DNA from 3 places in the Vibrio tubiashii ATCC 19109 genome. Region 1 is predicted to be linked to each of the others. Evidence: riboswitches for the same ligand, from Rfam matches in the RefSeq annotation. Region 1 holds a riboswitch; each other region holds the start of a gene.
What was found. A riboswitch is a leader RNA that binds a small molecule or an ion and turns the genes downstream of it on or off. The one in region 1 is predicted to bind thiamine pyrophosphate.
Positions count from the first base shown of each region.

Region 1 (5,809 bases):
TTTGACGCATACCTTCAAGTGGATCGTCGAGCATTTTAATCGAGATAGCTTGGTCCGCCGCTACTTGTTCAGTATCTTTCGCGTACTCTCGTACCTCTTGTGAAATCTTCATTGAACAGAACTTAGGTCCACACATTGAACAGAAGTGTGCAACCTTTCCAGACTCTTGAGGTAGAGTTTCATCGTGGTAAGCTCGTGCAGTGTCAGGATCTAGCGATAAGTTGAACTGGTCTTCCCAACGGAATTCAAAACGCGCTTTAGAAAGCGCATTATCACGGACCTGAGCACCAGGATGACCTTTGGCTAAGTCGGCCGCATGTGCTGCGAGCTTATAGGTGATCATACCTACCTTAACGTCTTCTTTGTTCGGTAAGCCAAGGTGCTCTTTTGGAGTAACGTAACAAAGCATCGCACAGCCATACCAACCAATCATCGCGGCACCAATACCTGAAGTGATATGATCATAGCCCGGCGCAACATCGGTTGTCAGTGGGCCAAGGGTGTAAAACGGCGCTTCATGACAGTGCTCTAGCTGCTCTTCCATGTTCTCTTTGATCATATGCATCGGAATATGGCCAGGCCCTTCAATAATGACCTGTACGTCATATTCCCAAGCAATCTTGGTTAGTTCACCAAGAGTACGAAGCTCAGCAAATTGCGCTTCATCGTTCGCATCGGCTACTGAGCCAGGACGTAATCCATCGCCAAGAGAAAGCGCCACATCATACTTGGCACAGATTTCACAAATCTCGCGGAAGTGAGTATATAAGAAGCTTTCCTGATGATGCGCTAAACACCATTTCGCGATAATAGAACCACCACGAGAAACAATGCCAGTCACACGTTTTGCCGTCATAGGTACATAGCGAAGTAGCAAACCTGCGTGAATAGTGAAGTAATCGACGCCCTGCTCTGCTTGCTCAATCAGAGTATCGCGCATCACTTCCCAGTTGAGGTTTTCCGCAATGCCGTTTACTTTTTCAAGCGCTTGGTACATTGGCACAGTACCAATCGGCACCGGGCTGTTACGTAAAATCCACTCACGAGTTTCATGAATATTGCGGCCAGTAGACAGATCCATAACAGTATCGCCACCCCAGCGAGTCGCCCATACTAGCTTCTCAACCTCTTCCTCAATTGAAGATGTCACTGATGAATTACCGATATTAGCGTTTACTTTAACTAAGAAGTTACGCCCAATAATCATTGGTTCAGATTCTGGGTGGTTAATATTGGAAGGGATAATCGCTCGACCTTCTGCGACTTCTTTACGAACAAATTCTGCAGTAATGTCTTTGGGTAAGTTGGCCCCAAAGCTTTGACCAGGGTGCTGCTGATTTAACACCTGATCGCGATATTGAGCGCGACCCATGTTTTCACGTAGGGCGATGTATTCCATCTCTGGGGTAACAATACCCTTGCGCGCATAGTGCAGCTGAGTGACACACTGACCATCTTTAGCACGTCTAATTCGTGGCAAATTGCCATAACGTAGCTCATCAAGCGTCTCGTCTTCTAAACGCTCCTTGGTGTATACCGAGCTAACATCGTCGAGTAATTCAGTATCGGCACGTTCTTCAATCCACCCTTCTCTTAGCTTTGGTAGGCCGCTGTAAAGGTCAATAGTGTGTTCTGGGTCAGTGTATACACCAGAAGTATCGTAAACACGTACAGGCTCATTGGGCTCTAAAATAGGCGCTTCTTTTGTGCCCCCGATAAGACTATCCGCGAGTGAGATTTCTCGCATAGGCACACGAATATCTGGGCGTGAACCCTCTACATAGACTTTGCTTGAATTTGGGTACGGCTGTACCGAAAGTGTATCAATGAACTGTTTTGCTTCCAGTCTCGCTTGTTTGCGACTCGACATAGCATTTTTCCTTGCTTTGTTATTCTTAGATAAAAAGTAATGGGATAAAAATGCTTGGCGGAAAGATGCGACAAGAGGAATCGAATTATGACCTTATTAGTCTGCACTAATGGTATATAACAACATTCGACTATTTGATAGGTAACCAGAAAGAACTCTGGTGTAGATATCTTCTCTTGTTCCCTTCGCAGATTCTAATCTGATCAGGTTCAACGGATCCCGAATAAACGGTCTCAGCCTTATGGCACTCCGACAAGTAATTGCAGTATATAAAAACGGCTTGGGTAAACCAAGCCGTGATGAACAATAATTAGCTAAATTTTAACCAACATTAGCTCTTGATGAGTATTTGAAAACCAATCCATGCGGCAGAAATGCTTAAAAAGACATTCAGCAACACGTTCAAACTCATCTTAAAAAATGCACCTTGCTGCATTAGAAGCACATTATCCATAGAGAATGTAGAGAAGGTGGTGAGTGCTCCAAGAAAGCCCAATCCGATAATTTGGCGCCATGGTTCGGTAGCTAGCATCTCATTTTCAAAAGCCGCAATAAGCAAGCCCATAATAAAAGAACCGACCACGTTAACAGTTAGCGTACCGTATGGAAAGCCACGCCCAAGAAGCACAACACAAAGCTCTGAAACAAGATAACGAGAGCATGCTCCAAATGCACCACCGAGTGCGATAAAACCCAATATTGAAAACTGACCCATAATTCCTCCAATTGACTGGGTGTATTGTAGCCAAAATACACGCTCACGGAAGATCATAAATTAAGATTTAGCCATTGCTAACTGCAAACATTTTAAAAGTTACAGGAGTCACTTAACTTCTATATATCCCATTAGACCGGTTTTCATATGCTCGATCACATGACAGTGATACATCCAGCGCCCTGGATTATCCGCCACGAACGCTGCGATAGCCGTGCCGTTTTTGCCTAGTAAAACAGTGTCAGTGTGGAAAGGCTCGTCGACCTTTTTACCATTGAGCTCTAATACTGTGAATGTATGGCCATGGATATGAATTGGGTGATGATACTGAGTGACATTCTTGAGATAGAAAACATAAGTTTTGCCCAGTTGTAACGAAGCGAGTGGCTCGGGAATATTATCTTTCGACATCCCTTCCCAAGCCCGTTTGTTGGTTAACCAAAACTTAGGAACTGACTTACCATCTTTTCCAACCGGTGAAATTGCTCCTTCCCATTCAAATACGAAGTCGACTCTCTCCGCATTGGCTAAATCAAGATCAGGCACTGGATTAAGAGGAAGTTGAGGGATCGGTCTGTGATCGGAAAGATCAGACCTGATCGCTTCAAACTCACACAGAGGAAACGGAAATCTGCCTTTCATGTATCGGACGTAAACGGACTCTCCTTGCTTCGGAGCTCTTAAGGCAAGGTCAACCCTCATACCTGGGCCAATTTTATGTTGAGAGAGCTTATAGGGAGTTTTAATCGGGTTACCATCGATGGCTATCACCCATGCTTCCGCCCCTTCAATAGCAATCGGATAGGTAATGGTATTATCGACGTTTGCGATACGCAGCCGAGTAGTGGCATTTTCCTTTAATTGATACTTAGGCTCATGTACACCATTGACGCTACTCCACTCTCCGGGGGTTCCCATTCTCGCGCTAAGACGAGGGATCATTAACTCTTTCCACTGCCCCTGTTTATCAAGGTGCCAGTGCTTAAGCATCAACTCGTGTTCTTCACCAAACTCTACTGGAACCGCTTCTTCGACGATGATCAGTCCCACTAAACCCATACCAAGTTGCTTGACGCTATTCATATGTGGGTGATACCAGAAGGTCCCTGCATCAGGTGGGGTAAAGCGATACTCGAAAGTTTCACCCGGCATGATTGGTGCCTGACTTAAGAATGGTACACCATCCATTTCTATTGGAATTCTTAGCCCATGCCAGTGAATCGTGGTTGGCTCTAAAAGCTTATTGGTAAATCTGATCGTAACTTCTTGTCCTTGACGACAACGAATCGTTGGGGCTGGAATCTCACCATTAAATCCAAGTACATTCGTTGTATAACCAGGTACTAGTTCGGCCGTTGCTGGCTCTGCGGTGAGCTCATAAACGAACTCACCCTTATCACTCTTAGCACGAGTTAGAGTACATGCAGGCAAAACGCTTAATGCAGAAACAGCTAATCCTGTTTTAATAAAGTGGCGACGAGAAATATCCATAAACTAGAGACAATTGAGTAAACAAGTTACCAAATGTAACAGATTAGTAAGAATAATTCTCAACAAGGAATCGAGTTTGAGAGCTAGGGGTGATGTACTCGCCTTTAGAAAAACAAAAAGGCTCCAGCATTTCTGCTAGAGCCTTGAATATGGCAGGGTGGAAAGATTCGACTGGGCTGGCACTCCAGCTCCCGGCACGCTCGTCTTTGGTAATGGCGAAATCCGCTGCTTTGATTTGACACGAATACGAAAAAAGCCTCAGCATTTCTGCTGAGGCTTTCGAAGATGGCAGGGGTGGAGAGATTCGAACTCCCAACACGCGGATTTGGAATCCGCTGCTCTGCCAATTGGAGCTACACCCCTAAATTTTTCTACAATCAGGTTCGAATAGATTCGAACTCCCAACACGCCCTATCACAAGGTATTTGGGGAATCCGCTGCTCTTTGTTCTTTCGAATTGGAGCTACACCCCTGTAGAATCTTTCAAATTGTAGATTCGAAAAAACCTCGCCATAGCGAGGTTTCGAAATAAGTGGCGGAGCGGACGGGACTCGAACCCGCGACCCCCGGCGTGACAGGCCGGTATTCTAACCAACTGAACTACCGCTCCGCACTGGTTAGACTCTTGAGTCTAAATTTAAAGCCTGGCGATGTCCTACTCTCACATGGGGAAGCCCCACACTACCATCGGCGCTAATTCGTTTCACTTCTGAGTTCGGCATGGAATCAGGTGGGTCCAAATCGCTATGGTCGCCAAGCAAATTCTTAATTCGGAAAGCTGTTTTAAGTTCTGTAATTACACATTCAAAGTTCTTGCTTTGAGTCCATCAAAACCCTTTGGGTGTTGTATGGTTAAGCCTCACGGGCAATTAGTACAGGTTAGCTCAACGCCTCACAACGCTTACACACCCTGCCTATCAACGTTCTAGTCTCGAACAACCCTTTAGGACCCTCAAGGGGTCAGGGAAGACTCATCTCAGGGCTCGCTTCCCGCTTAGATGCTTTCAGCGGTTATCGATTCCGAACTTAGCTACCGGGCAATGCGTCTGGCGACACAACCCGAACACCAGAGGTTCGTCCACTCCGGTCCTCTCGTACTAGGAGCAGCCCCCTTCAATCTTCCAACGCCCACGGCAGATAGGGACCGAACTGTCTCACGACGTTCTAAACCCAGCTCGCGTACCACTTTAAATGGCGAACAGCCATACCCTTGGGACCGACTTCAGCCCCAGGATGTGATGAGCCGACATCGAGGTGCCAAACACCGCCGTCGATATGAACTCTTGGGCGGTATCAGCCTGTTATCCCCGGAGTACCTTTTATCCGTTGAGCGATGGCCCTTCCATACAGAACCACCGGATCACTATGACCTGCTTTCGCACCTGCTCGAATTGTCATTCTCGCAGTCAAGCGGGCTTATGCCATTGCACTAACCTCACGATGTCCAACCGTGATTAGCCCACCTTCGTGCTCCTCCGTTACTCTTTGGGAGGAGACCGCCCCAGTCAAACTACCCACCAGGCACTGTCCTCAACCCGGATAACGGGTCTAAGTTAGAACATCAACACTACAAGGGTGGTATTTCAAGGACGGCTCCACCGATACTGGCGTACCGGTTTCAAAGCCTCCCACCTATCCTACACATGTAGGGTCAATGTTCAGTGCCAAGCTGTAGTAAAGGTTCACGGGGTCTTTCCGTCTAGCCGCGGGTACACTGCATCTTCACAGCGATT
Region 1 covers NZ_CP009354.1:3,253,080-3,258,888, forward strand. The annotation lists gene thiC (phosphomethylpyrimidine synthase ThiC) at 1-1,870, opposite strand, end outside; TPP riboswitch at 2,034-2,132, opposite strand; gene crcB (fluoride efflux transporter CrcB) at 2,202-2,585, opposite strand; gene IX91_RS14950 (multicopper oxidase family protein) at 2,694-4,076, opposite strand; tRNA gene IX91_RS14960 (tRNA-Trp) at 4,363-4,439, opposite strand; tRNA gene IX91_RS14965 (tRNA-Asp) at 4,610-4,686, opposite strand; rRNA gene rrf (5S ribosomal RNA) at 4,719-4,834, opposite strand; rRNA gene IX91_RS14975 (23S ribosomal RNA) at 4,925-5,809, opposite strand, start outside.

Region 2 (5,809 bases), on a different replicon from region 1:
CGTTTTTAATAGTTTCAAGGCGTTTCGGTAGCTGGCGATGTTTTTTAGTCAAGAAATACAAGGTTTCTACCACTTCATTACTTGGATCGAAGATAGAAATTCGTTCACTCTCGGCAAACGAATCGAGTGCGCTTTTGGGCAAGACGGTAAATCCTAATCCATTGGCAACAGGCAGCAAGATTTGGCTCAACTGATTGATGTAGCCTGTGACCGGAATATCATCGATATTCATTTTCTCCAGCTCAGACTCCCCGCATTGAGCAAAGTAAATCGAAAGGTAATGAATCGCGTCCGGGTGTTGGATTAGACCGATTTCTTTTAGCATCTCTTGGCTTAAATTTTTAGATGCACGTGATTTGGGCAGCATTAAACATAGCGGCTCATTGCCTAAAACTTCTGAACTAAACCGAGAATCAGATGGAACCTGCGTCACAATTCCAATGTCTGTTGCGCCAGATAAGACATCAGCAACAATTTTTTGATGAGGCGCGGCCTCTAGTCTTGATATGAGCTGCGAGTATTTACATTGTAAATTGAGTAGATGTGGGTAGAGCAATAGTGCCAGTGAACCCGAACAAGACAGCGAAACATCACCTGAAAAAGGGTCTTCCATGTTTAAAGAGCTAAGCAGTTCAGACTCTTGTCGCTCAAGCTGAATCGCATGTTGGTAAACACTACGGCCAGCTTCTGTAACTTCAAAACTTTTGTTGTGCCTTTCAATTAATGGATAGCCGCAAGCTTGCTCGAGTTTTTTGATATGTTGACTAACACCAGGCTGAGTCATAAACAGCTTCTCAGCAGTTTTGGTAAAGTGGCCTGTATCGAGCAGGGTAACGAAGGTTTTGAGCCAGACAGGGTTAATCATCGTACTTTCTCATAACATAAAATTATCGAGATTAGTTTATGCGATAACAGAGGTTTCTGATAGAAAAAAGGCGAGCCGTACGCTCACCTTATGTTTTACGCGGCGTTTAAGTGGGATGCGAGGTCACGACCATTGCCTCGATATTTGTCGATTGTTGGTGCAAAGGCAGCTGAAATATGCAACAAGCGAGAGTCCGGGTGTTCGGTAAGGTAGCGAGCTTTGCCTTCTTCGCTTTCGAGCAGATCCCAGTCGCGATGAATCGAACGGGCCAAATGAAGAGTGGTGGCCATTTTAGGAGAAATCTCGGCATCTCGTGGCTCCGCAAAATTTGCAATGGCGTCGACCATGTCATCAGGGAAGCGCCAAGTTTTGGCTAGTTTTGCTCCAAGAGTAGGTGCTGTGATATCTAATATTTCTTCCTGAACCGCAATGGCACTTTCACCCGCTTCGGCTCTTTCTGCAATGGCTTTTGCTTGCTCTGGAACTAACGTATGAATCATCAACTCGCCAATGTTGTGTAATACGCCCGTTGTGAAAACTTCATTGCTATCCATGCCTGTCTCAACGGCAATTTTGCTAGCAATAATCGACACTTCGAACGTTTCTTCCCAGTATTTATCCATATCTAATGTTTTAATTCTAGGGAAGGCACTAGAGAGAACTGAAGCGACAACTAATGTTCTCACGGGGCCTGTTCCAACTCGAAGTAAGGCTTCATTTATCGAAGATACGCTTTTGCTTCCTCCAAAATGAGCTGAATTGGCAAGACGGAGCAATCTAGCGCTAAGAACTTGATCCGTTGCTATTTTATTCGCTAGTTCTTTAAAGTCGACATCACTTGTGTTGACCATATCGAGAAGCTCTTGAAGTACCTTCTGGATTCTCGGTAACTCGTTCAGTCGAGATAGTAGTGCCTCCTGGCTCATAGCTCTCTCCTTAATTCCATGTGAGCTAAGTTACTATAGTTCAGAAACTTATCCTGTTACAAAGATAAGCAATCAATACCATATGTGCGGGCTAATGTTTTGTTTGTTTTTTGTAGCATCGCACCAAATAAGTGATGCACTAAATTTACTTTTATTGTTATCATCTGCGGAAATAGTCGGGGAGCCTACCCAATAGGGAAAGGGCTGAGATCGCGAAGCGAGACCCGTTGAACCTGATTCAGTTAGCACTGACGTAGGGAACTATGCACACTAATTCCATTTCTCGGGTTTAGTGTACTCGCATTCGATAGTAAGTCTCTTTATGAGCGTTCTTTTCGTGGTCGAGAGTTCCTATACGTCTTGTAGTAGGAGCATCTATGCCACATTCACAAGACACAACACCTATTGTATTAACCATTGCTGGCTCTGACAGCGGTGGCGGCGCAGGCATCCAAGCGGATATTAAAGCGATGTCAGCGACAGGCAGTTACGCGTGCTCTGTCATTACAGCCATTACTTCGCAAAACACCCGAGGTGTGACCGCCATTCACCCGATTCCATTAGCGCATATTGAAAGCCAGCTTGATGCCGTATTTACTGATTTGAATGTCGTCGCGGTTAAGGTTGGTATGCTGGCTGATGCCGAAATCATTAAGGTCGTGGCGGCTAAAATACGTCAATACCAACCTAAGCATCTCGTGGTTGACCCTGTCATGGTTGCAACAAGCGGTGATCTGTTACTAGAACAATCGGCAATCTCTACGCTCAAACAAGAACTGCTACCACTCGCGGATCTTATTACCCCGAACCTACCTGAAGGGGCGGCTCTGATTGGTGGTGAGGTTCCTCAAGATGAAGAGCAAATGGGGGCGATGATCGAGTCATTACGCGCGCTTGGGGCGAAAGCAGTGCTGCTTAAAGGTGGGCACTTAGAGAAAGACCAAAACAGTAATGATCTCCTTATTGAGCAAGAAAGCAGTGAGTTATTGAGCGCAAAACGTGTCGCGACCAAAAATACGCACGGTACAGGTTGCACCCTCTCTTCTGCCATTGCTTCATACCTTGCTCAAGGTAACCGTCTTCATAAAGCGGTGTATCTTGGTAAGCAATATATCTCTCAAGCCATTGCGCACGCCGATCAGTTAGATGTGGGTCAAGGTCATGGCCCAGTGAACCACTTTTTCTGTGGCCACACCAATGTGCGCTAAAGCGATCGGGATAGAGCTCAAGGCGTCACAGCTTCGCTATCTCGATAGCCCAACCCCGACCCTAACTGGCTTAGATATGCACATCCCAGCTGGGAAGTGGACCAGTCTGCTGGGTCGAAGCGGCTGCGGTAAAACCACTCTGTTGCGGTATTTAGCTGGTTTGCTAGATAACAAAGTGGAGTGGCAAGGGACGCTTAAGCTAAGCCAAGGGCAAGACTTACATGAGCAAATCGCCTACATGGCCCAGCAAGACCTATTACTGCCTTGGTTAAATGTCATAGATAACGTTATGTTAAGCCGTAACTTTGGTGCGCAAAATGTTGATCATGACAAAGCACTTCAGTTGCTTGAACAGGTTGGGTTAGCTGCCCATGTTAATAGTATGCCTGCTCAGTTATCTGGGGGAATGCGTCAGCGTGTTGCCCTTGCGCGTACACTGATGCAAGACAAGCCTGTTGTGCTAATGGATGAGCCTTTTTCAGCGCTAGATGCCGTCACGCGCCATAAGTTGCAATCCTTGTCAGCCAAGTTACTCAAGGGCAAAACCGTTGTGCTGATTACCCACGATCCCCAAGAAGCAGTACGTTTATCGGATGCGCTCTATTTGCTTCAGGGTGTACCTGCCTATGCGCACCCGTTGGACGTTCCTACCTCACTGCCTCCGCGCGAGATAGATGGTGAGTGCGCAGCTTTGCAGCGAAGTATTCTAGACAAGTTGGAGCAAGACTATGAGTAAGGTAACGAATCTAGAACTTACGCTGCCTAATAAGAGAATCAACGCTCAGGTGACAAACCCAATGGTGCGTATGACGGTTAGCCTGTTGGTGATTTTGGGCATTTGGCACAGCGTTGTGGTTTTTTTTGATATGCCAAGCTTCATTTTGCCTGCTCCGCTAGATGTCTTCGAGCGATTGATTTCACGTTTTGATGTACTCATGAAACACACTCTTGTTACTGGGCAAGAAATCATACTGGGTTTACTGCTTGGCCTCTCTATGGGGCTTATCTTTGCACTGCAAATGTTGCTGTTTAAACCATTAAAACGTTGGCTGTTACCCATGCTTATTGCGAGCCAAGCAATTCCGGTGTTTGCCATTGCGCCTGTACTGATGCTTTGGCTTGGGTACGGCATCGCGTCCAAGGTGGTGATGGCGGCAATCATTATCTTCTTTCCTGTGACCACTTGTTGCTATGACGGTTTGCGCAATACACCAAAGGGTTATCTCGATCTCGCCAAGACAATGGGAGCAAGTAAATGGCAGCTATTAAGACACATACAACTCCCTGCTGCGCTGCCAACTTTGGCCTCAGGTATTCGAGTTGCCGTTGTGATTGCACCGATAGGTGCCGTAGTCGGAGAGTGGGTCGGTTCAAGTGCGGGTCTTGGCTACCTAATGCTTCAAGCGAATGCACGCATGATCATCGATGAAATGTTCGCCGCATTATTCATCCTCGCTCTGCTTTCCGTTTCTCTCTATTTCATTACAGACAAACTACTTAAAAAATTTATTCCTTGGGAAAATCAATAAAGAAAGGATACTCCGTGAAAATAACCAAAAAAATCAGTGCAGTGGCACTACTCACCTCACTATTATCAGCGAATGCCATTGCAGAAGAGAAGAAGCTCACTCTAATGCTCGATTGGTTTGTTAACCCTAACCATGGGCCAATCGTCATTGCTAAAGAGCGTGGTTACTTTAAACAGCAAGGCATAGAAGTCGAGATCCAAGAACCTGCCGATCCAAGCACGCCGCCAAAACTTGTCGCTGCAGGCAAAGTCGATTTGGCGATTTCCTACCAACCAAGCTTGACCATTGATGTCGCTGCCGGTTTGCCACTGATTCGCTCTGCGACACTGATTGCAACGCCGCTTAACACACTGATGGTGCTAGATAACGGCAAGAACGACAATCTGGCTGACCTAAAAGGCAAAAACATTGGTATTGCGATTGCGGGCAACGAAGAAGCCACCATCGGTACTATGCTGGGCCAAGAGGGTGTGAAGTTTTCAGACGTGAACATCATCAATGTTGGTTGGGCGCTCTCTTCTTCATTGGCATCGGGCAAGGTTGATGCGATTTGGGGCGGTTTGCGTAACTTTGAAACCAACCAACTTGCGCTAGAGGGTTACAAAGCGAAAGCCTTCTACCCAGAGGAGCACGGCGTGCCTGCTTACGATGAGTTAGTATTTGTCGCTAATGCGAAAACCCATGATGCTGAAGCCATCAAGTCATTCAACAAAGCGTTGGAGCAAGCAACTACCTATATCGTTAACCACCCGCAAGCCTCTTGGAAACAGTTTGTCGCGTACGCACCAGATACCTTGAATAATGAACTTAACCAACGTGCTTGGAATGATACCTTAACTCGTTTTGCGCTGCGCCCATCTGCGGTCGACCTTAAGCGTTATGATGACTACGCCGAGTTTATGTACTCGCAAAATCTGATTGAGACACTGCCAAAAGCAGCGGACTACGTACCGGAGTTTAACTAATGAAGTACCAAGACCTCATCGAAGCTTGTGAGTCTGATTGGCAAGAGTACACCGAGCATGCTTTTGTACAGCAGCTTGCATTGGGCACTTTGCCTCAACCTTGTTTTTTGCACTATCTCAAGCAGGATTTCTTGTTCCTAAAACAATATGCTCGCGCTTATGCCTTGGCGATATACAAAGCGCGTAACCTTGAAGATATGCGCCGCGCTTTGCCAAGTGTTCATGCTTTGCTTGATTCAGAAATTGGCCACCATGTGACATATTGTGGCCAGTGGGGGCTCACTGAATCTGACTTAGAGAATGAGCCGGAAGATTT
Region 2 covers NZ_CP009355.1:1,679,744-1,685,552, reverse strand. The annotation lists gene IX91_RS22790 (LysR family transcriptional regulator) at 1-865, opposite strand, end outside; gene IX91_RS22785 (HDOD domain-containing protein) at 961-1,791, opposite strand; TPP riboswitch at 1,959-2,068, shown strand; gene thiD (bifunctional hydroxymethylpyrimidine kinase/phosphomethylpyrimidine kinase) at 2,169-2,999, shown strand; gene IX91_RS22775 (ABC transporter ATP-binding protein) at 2,989-3,735, shown strand; partial or broken gene IX91_RS22770 (ABC transporter permease) at 3,815-4,528, shown strand; gene IX91_RS22765 (ABC transporter substrate-binding protein) at 4,543-5,493, shown strand; gene tenA (thiaminase II) at 5,493-5,809, shown strand, end outside.
Region 2: linked by a shared signal. The riboswitch ahead of thiD (bifunctional hydroxymethylpyrimidine kinase/phosphomethylpyrimidine kinase) and the one ahead of thiC (phosphomethylpyrimidine synthase ThiC) in region 1 are both predicted to bind thiamine pyrophosphate.

Region 3 (5,809 bases), 340 kb from region 1:
CGTAGACATCGAGCTTTTGCTGATCTTCACCTTGAACGTTTGCAGTACCAACGGCACCAGTAATATCACCTAGACCGGCCGCGTTAATTTCGCGGTTAACAATTTTTGCAGCAAGGCGAATTGAAGAGAGTAGGGATGATAGATCACCGCTAGCGTGGGGGAAGTCCGCTTGTTTTTCAACAATGAACTCGCCAAGGGTGCGCATTCCAGACATGGTTTTTCCTTTAAAAGTCGCTCATAGATAGGGGGAATGGGATGTCTCGTTCTCTAACGGAGCTTTTATGACTACCCGAGATAAGTGTAAAAGTTAGATCTTTTTATTGGTAATGAACTAACTGTCTTAGATCTCAAATTTTTTAGTAAACTTTCAACAGTTTTCACAGCGATGAGAGCTCAGAGAGCGAACAAAGCGTAATCAGTGAGTCAATTCTCTGTCTAAAGTAGTTCGCTTTTTGCCGTATTGTCGCCATAATGAGTGCAATATTTTCCGCTTAGAACAAGGCTTTTCTATGCATATTCATATACTGGGGATCTGTGGCACTTTTATGGGTGGTGCAGCTGTATTAGCGCGTCAGCTAGGACATAAAGTCACGGGATGTGATGCCAATGTTTATCCGCCCATGAGTACTCTACTCGAATCTCAAGGTATTGAAATTATAGAAGGCTTTGACCCGTCACAACTCGACCCAGCACCAGACTTAGTGGTGATTGGTAATGCGATGAGCCGCGGCAACCCATGTGTCGAATATGTACTGAATAATAACCTGCGTTACACCTCTGGTCCGCAGTGGTTACAAGAGTTCTTACTTCATGACCGTTGGGTATTAGCGGTGTCTGGTACTCATGGAAAAACCACAACGTCCAGTATGTTGGCGTGGATCTTAGAAGACTGTGGCTATAAGCCGGGCTTCTTAGTCGGTGGTGTACTGGGTAACTTCGGTCTCTCAGCCCGTCTTGGTGAAAGCATGTTCTTTGTCGTTGAAGCTGATGAATATGACAGTGCTTTTTTCGATAAGCGTTCTAAGTTTGTCCACTACCACCCTCGCACCTTGGTCATGAACAACCTGGAGTTCGATCATGCTGACATCTTTGACGATCTTGAAGCGATAAAACGTCAGTTTCATCATCTTGTTCGCACAGTGCCGGGCAATGGACGCATTTTTGCACCGAAACAAGATGGTGCGCTACAAGATGTACTTGAGCGCGGCTGTTGGAGCGAAACCGAGTTTAGTGGTGAGCAAGGTGACTGGCAGGCGGAGAAAATAAACATTGATGGTTCGCAGTTCAAAGTACTGTTCCAAGGTGAGCAAGTGGGTATTGTGAGTTGGAACCTAGTTGGTGATCACAATGTAGATAACGCTTTGATGGCGATAGCAGCAGCGCGTCATGTCGGGGTCACCCCAGACCTAGCTTGTGAATCTCTAGCCAAATTCATCAATACCAAACGCCGCTTGGAGCTCAAAGGTGAGGTCAATGGCATCACGGTTTACGACGATTTTGCCCATCATCCGACCGCGATTGAACTGACGCTCGGTGGATTACGTAACAAGGTCGGCGATAGCAAAATTATCGCAGTACTCGAACCGCGCAGCGCTACAATGAAGCGAGGTGTACACAAGGATACGTTGGCCGCGTCGTTACAAAAAGCCGATCAAGTGTTCTTATATCAACCCGACTCGATTGATTGGTCGGTGGAAGATATTGCAGAACAATGTGATCAACCTGCGCGAACCTCAGATAATGTCGATGAGCTAGTGGAGCAAATTGTTGCTAGTGCTAGTTCAGGTGACCAGATTCTGGTTATGAGCAATGGCGGGTTCGAAGGTATTCACAATAAGCTTCTGGCAAAGCTAGAGCAATAGTGTAGTTTTTTAATATGATTAAACAACAAAAAGCCATCACCTTAGCCTTTACCGGTGCCTCTGGTGCTCCTTATGGTTTACGCCTTTTAGAGTGCCTTCTGGCTGCTGATTACCAAGTCTATCTGCTTGTTTCATCCGCTGCGAGAGTGGTGCTTGCAACTGAACATGACCTTAAACTGCCAGCTAATCCTGATTCGGCTAAGCAAACTTTGGTTGAGCATCTCAATTGCGACCCAGACAAGCTGGTTGTATGCGGTAAAGACGATTGGTTCTCTCCGGTAGCATCAGGCTCTGCTGCGCCGAAACAGATGGTCGTCTGTCCTTGTTCTGCAGGAAGTGTTGCGGCGATCGCTCACGGTATGTCTGATAACCTGATTGAACGTGCTGCAGACGTGGTGATGAAAGAGCGCGGCCAACTGCTGCTAGTGGTTCGTGAGACCCCATTCTCTACCCTGCATCTAGAGAATATGCACAAGTTGTCACAAATGGGCGTAACCATCATGCCTGCTGCGCCAGGTTTTTATCATCAACCCAAATCGATAGAGGATCTGGTTGATTTTATGGTCGCGCGTATTCTTGATCATCTAGGAATAGATCAAGGATTGGTCCCTCGCTGGGGCTACGACTCTCGTCAGAGCTGATATGTGAACGGCGCTAGCTATTGAGTCACATAACTATTACAATTCGACCGTTACTCATCGGGGAGCTATTGACCTAATTTATGTTAGCGTCAGCTGAGATCGAGCTATCGCTTGGGACCCGTGTACCTGAACCAGATAATGCTGGCGTAGGAATTGAGTTTGGATTTGAACTCCGCTTCTCAAGCCTGTGCCGCTCAGACAAGGAGAGAGCGAGCAGTGAAAAACACTCTAAGCACCATTTCAATTAGTACCCTAGCGTTAGCAACGCTGGCGACATTCTCAGCGACAGCCACAGAAAACAGTTTAACCGTTTATACCTACGACTCTTTTGCCGCCGATTGGGGCCCAGGTCCTGTTGTAGAAAAAGCGTTTGAAGCGCATTGTGGTTGTGATGTTAATTTCGTCGCGTTGGATGATGGTGTTTCTATCCTTAACCGTCTACGTTTAGAAGGTGACAACAGCAAAGCGGATATCATTTTAGGCTTAGACAACAACCTAATAGCGGAAGCGAAAAAGACAGGTTTGTTGGCTGAACATAGCGTAGACACTAGCAAGGTTTCATTGCCAAATGGGTGGGCAGACAAAACTTTCGTTCCTTATGATTTCGGCTACTTTGCGTTTGTTTACAACAAAGAGAAGCTAGCTAACCCACCAAAAAGCTTGAAAGAGCTGGTGGAGTCTCGCGATGATCTGAAAGTGATCTATCAAGATCCACGTACTTCAACACCAGGGCAAGGTCTGATGCTGTGGATGAAGTCTGTTTACGGAGATGACGTGACTCAGGCTTGGCAAAATCTAGCCAAGAAAACCGTAACTGTGACTAAAGGTTGGTCTGAAGCGTATTCAATGTTCCTCGAAGGTGAGTCTGATCTGGTTCTCTCTTACACCACGTCACCTGCCTATCACTTGATTGCCGAAAGTGACAACAAGTATGCAGCCGCTGATTTTACCGAAGGTCACTACACTCAAGTGGAAGTGGCTGCGAAGGTAAAAGCGTCTAAAAATCAAAAGCTAGCCGATGAGTTTATGAACTTTATTCTTAGTGATGAGTTCCAATCAGCGATGCCAACAGGTAACTGGATGTACCCAGTCACAGACGTTGCACTGCCTGAAGGTTTTGAAACCCTAACTCTTCCAAGCAAGGCTCTGACCTTTAGCGCCGACGAAGTGGCCGAAAATCGTAAATCTTGGATTCGCGAATGGCAAAGTGCGCTGACATTCTAAGAGGCTCTTTTGCGTAATACCCCAAAAATTGGCTTATGGGTCGCGATATTCATCGCGACCTTTGTCGTTTCTGCTCTTGGTGCTTTACTGGTTAACGCGCCATCGCTAGATATCAGTCAGGTGTGGAGTGATCCATACTATCGACATGTCACCAAATTCAGTTTCTATCAGTCTTTTCTCTCTACTTTGCTCAGTGTTGGTTTTGCCATCCCAGTCGCGCATGCGTTATCTCGCCGTCGATTTAGGGGTAAATCCCTGTTACTCAAACTGTTTGCTACCACACTGGTGTTGCCTGTCTTAGTCGGGGTGTTTGGCCTTCTTGCCATTTATGGCAATAGTGGTTTGATTGCTGAATTGTTCAAAAGCCTAGACAGCAAGTTGCCGTTCTCAATATATGGGCTGAATGGGATTTTGTTGGCGCATGTGTTTTTTAATCTTCCTTATGCGACCCGATTGCTGCTGCAGGCATTAGACTCTATTCCACAAGAGCAGCATAAACTGTGCGCCCATCTTGGCATGGGACACAGGGATAAATTTCGCTGGATTGAGTGGCCGCGTCTACGACAGCAATTACCTCATGTCAGTGGCTTGGTGTTCATGCTCTGCTTTACCAGTTTTGCAACCGTAATGGCACTCGGTGGTGGGCCTAAATCAACCACGATTGAGTTGGCCATCTATCAAGCCATTAAGTTTGATTTCGATCTCCAAGCTGGCGCGCTATTGGCTATCTGGCAAATGATGCTGTGTGGTGTGATGGCGCTGACCATTCAACGTTTAGCAAAACCGATTTCAGTCACCTCTGGCTCGCAGACTCAGATTATTTACTTGTCTAAAGACTCGTTTGTTTCTAAGTGTTGGGATTGGGGATGGATAGCCTTTTCAATGCTGCTGGTGCTACCTCCGTTACTGATGGTGCTGCTCAGTGGTCTTAACAGTCACGCGGTTTATGTTTTCACCGATGAGCGCTTTTGGCAGGCGCTATGGGCGTCCGTGAAAGTGGCGACCATGGCAAGTGTGATAGCGGTGATTGCTGGCATTGCCATCTTGTTAACCAGCCGGAGATTGCGCCTTAACTATCGTGAGAAGAGTGCGGATCATATTGAGTTGATTGGCACCATTATTCTTGTCACACCCGGTCTCGTGATTTCCACCGGACTGTTTCTATTGCTGCGCTCATTTACGGATGTATTTAGCTTAGCGCTAGTGGTTGTCGTAGCCGTGAACGCGTTAATGGGTCTGCCATATGTGATTAAAACGCTCTCTCAGCCAATGCTGCATGTTGAGCAGCAGTATCAATATGTTTGTGCCAGTTTAGGCATGAAAGGTTGGAATCGTTTTAAAGTGGTTGAGTGGAAGGCGCTGAAAAAGCCGATGGCTCATGCCTTTGCGATCAGTTTTATGTTTGCGATTGGTGATTTAAGTGCGATTGCACTGTTTGGTAGTCAGGAATTTCGCACCTTGCCACTTTACCTATTCCAACTGCTCGGTAGTTACCAAATGGAATCTGCCGCAGTAGTCTCTGTAACTCTATTGTTCTTGAGCGTCGGCTGTTTCACGCTCATTGAAACCTTATTAAAAGCCAACTCGAAGGTGAATCATGCTGACCTTAAGTAATGTCGATTACTACTATCACAATGAACTGTTTCACTTTGATACTTCGATTTCACCGCAGTCGATTGTTGCCCTGATGGGGCCAAGTGGCGCAGGTAAATCGACATTATTGGCTTTGGTAGCGGGTTTTATTGAGCCGACCGAGGGAGCGATTGAGGTTGAAGGCAGCAATATTGTTGGTAAAGAGCCACATCAACGCCCATTCGCTATGCTGTTTCAAGAGCATAACCTATTTGCTCATTTAACCGTGCGTCAGAATATAGGGCTTGGCTTGCACCCTGGCTTAAAGCTCACTTCCGATCAGCAGGCGCTAGTAGAGCAAGCCGCGCAGCAAGTCGGGGTTGAAGCTTATCTTGATCGATTACCAGAGCAACTTTCCGGTGGTCAGCGTCAACGTGTTGCGTTAGCACGCTGTTTTGTTCAACCGCATAAGATATGGCTGCTCGATGAACCTTTCTCTGCCCTTGATCC
Region 3 covers NZ_CP009354.1:2,914,009-2,919,817, reverse strand. The annotation lists gene fbp (class 1 fructose-bisphosphatase) at 1-214, opposite strand, end outside; gene mpl (UDP-N-acetylmuramate:L-alanyl-gamma-D-glutamyl-meso-diaminopimelate ligase) at 510-1,862, shown strand; gene IX91_RS13270 (flavin prenyltransferase UbiX) at 1,877-2,503, shown strand; TPP riboswitch at 2,552-2,673, shown strand; gene thiB (thiamine ABC transporter substrate binding subunit) at 2,741-3,727, shown strand; gene thiP (thiamine/thiamine pyrophosphate ABC transporter permease ThiP) at 3,737-5,341, shown strand; gene thiQ (thiamine ABC transporter ATP-binding protein) at 5,325-5,809, shown strand, end outside.
Region 3: linked by a shared signal. The riboswitch ahead of thiB (thiamine ABC transporter substrate binding subunit) and the one ahead of thiC (phosphomethylpyrimidine synthase ThiC) in region 1 are both predicted to bind thiamine pyrophosphate.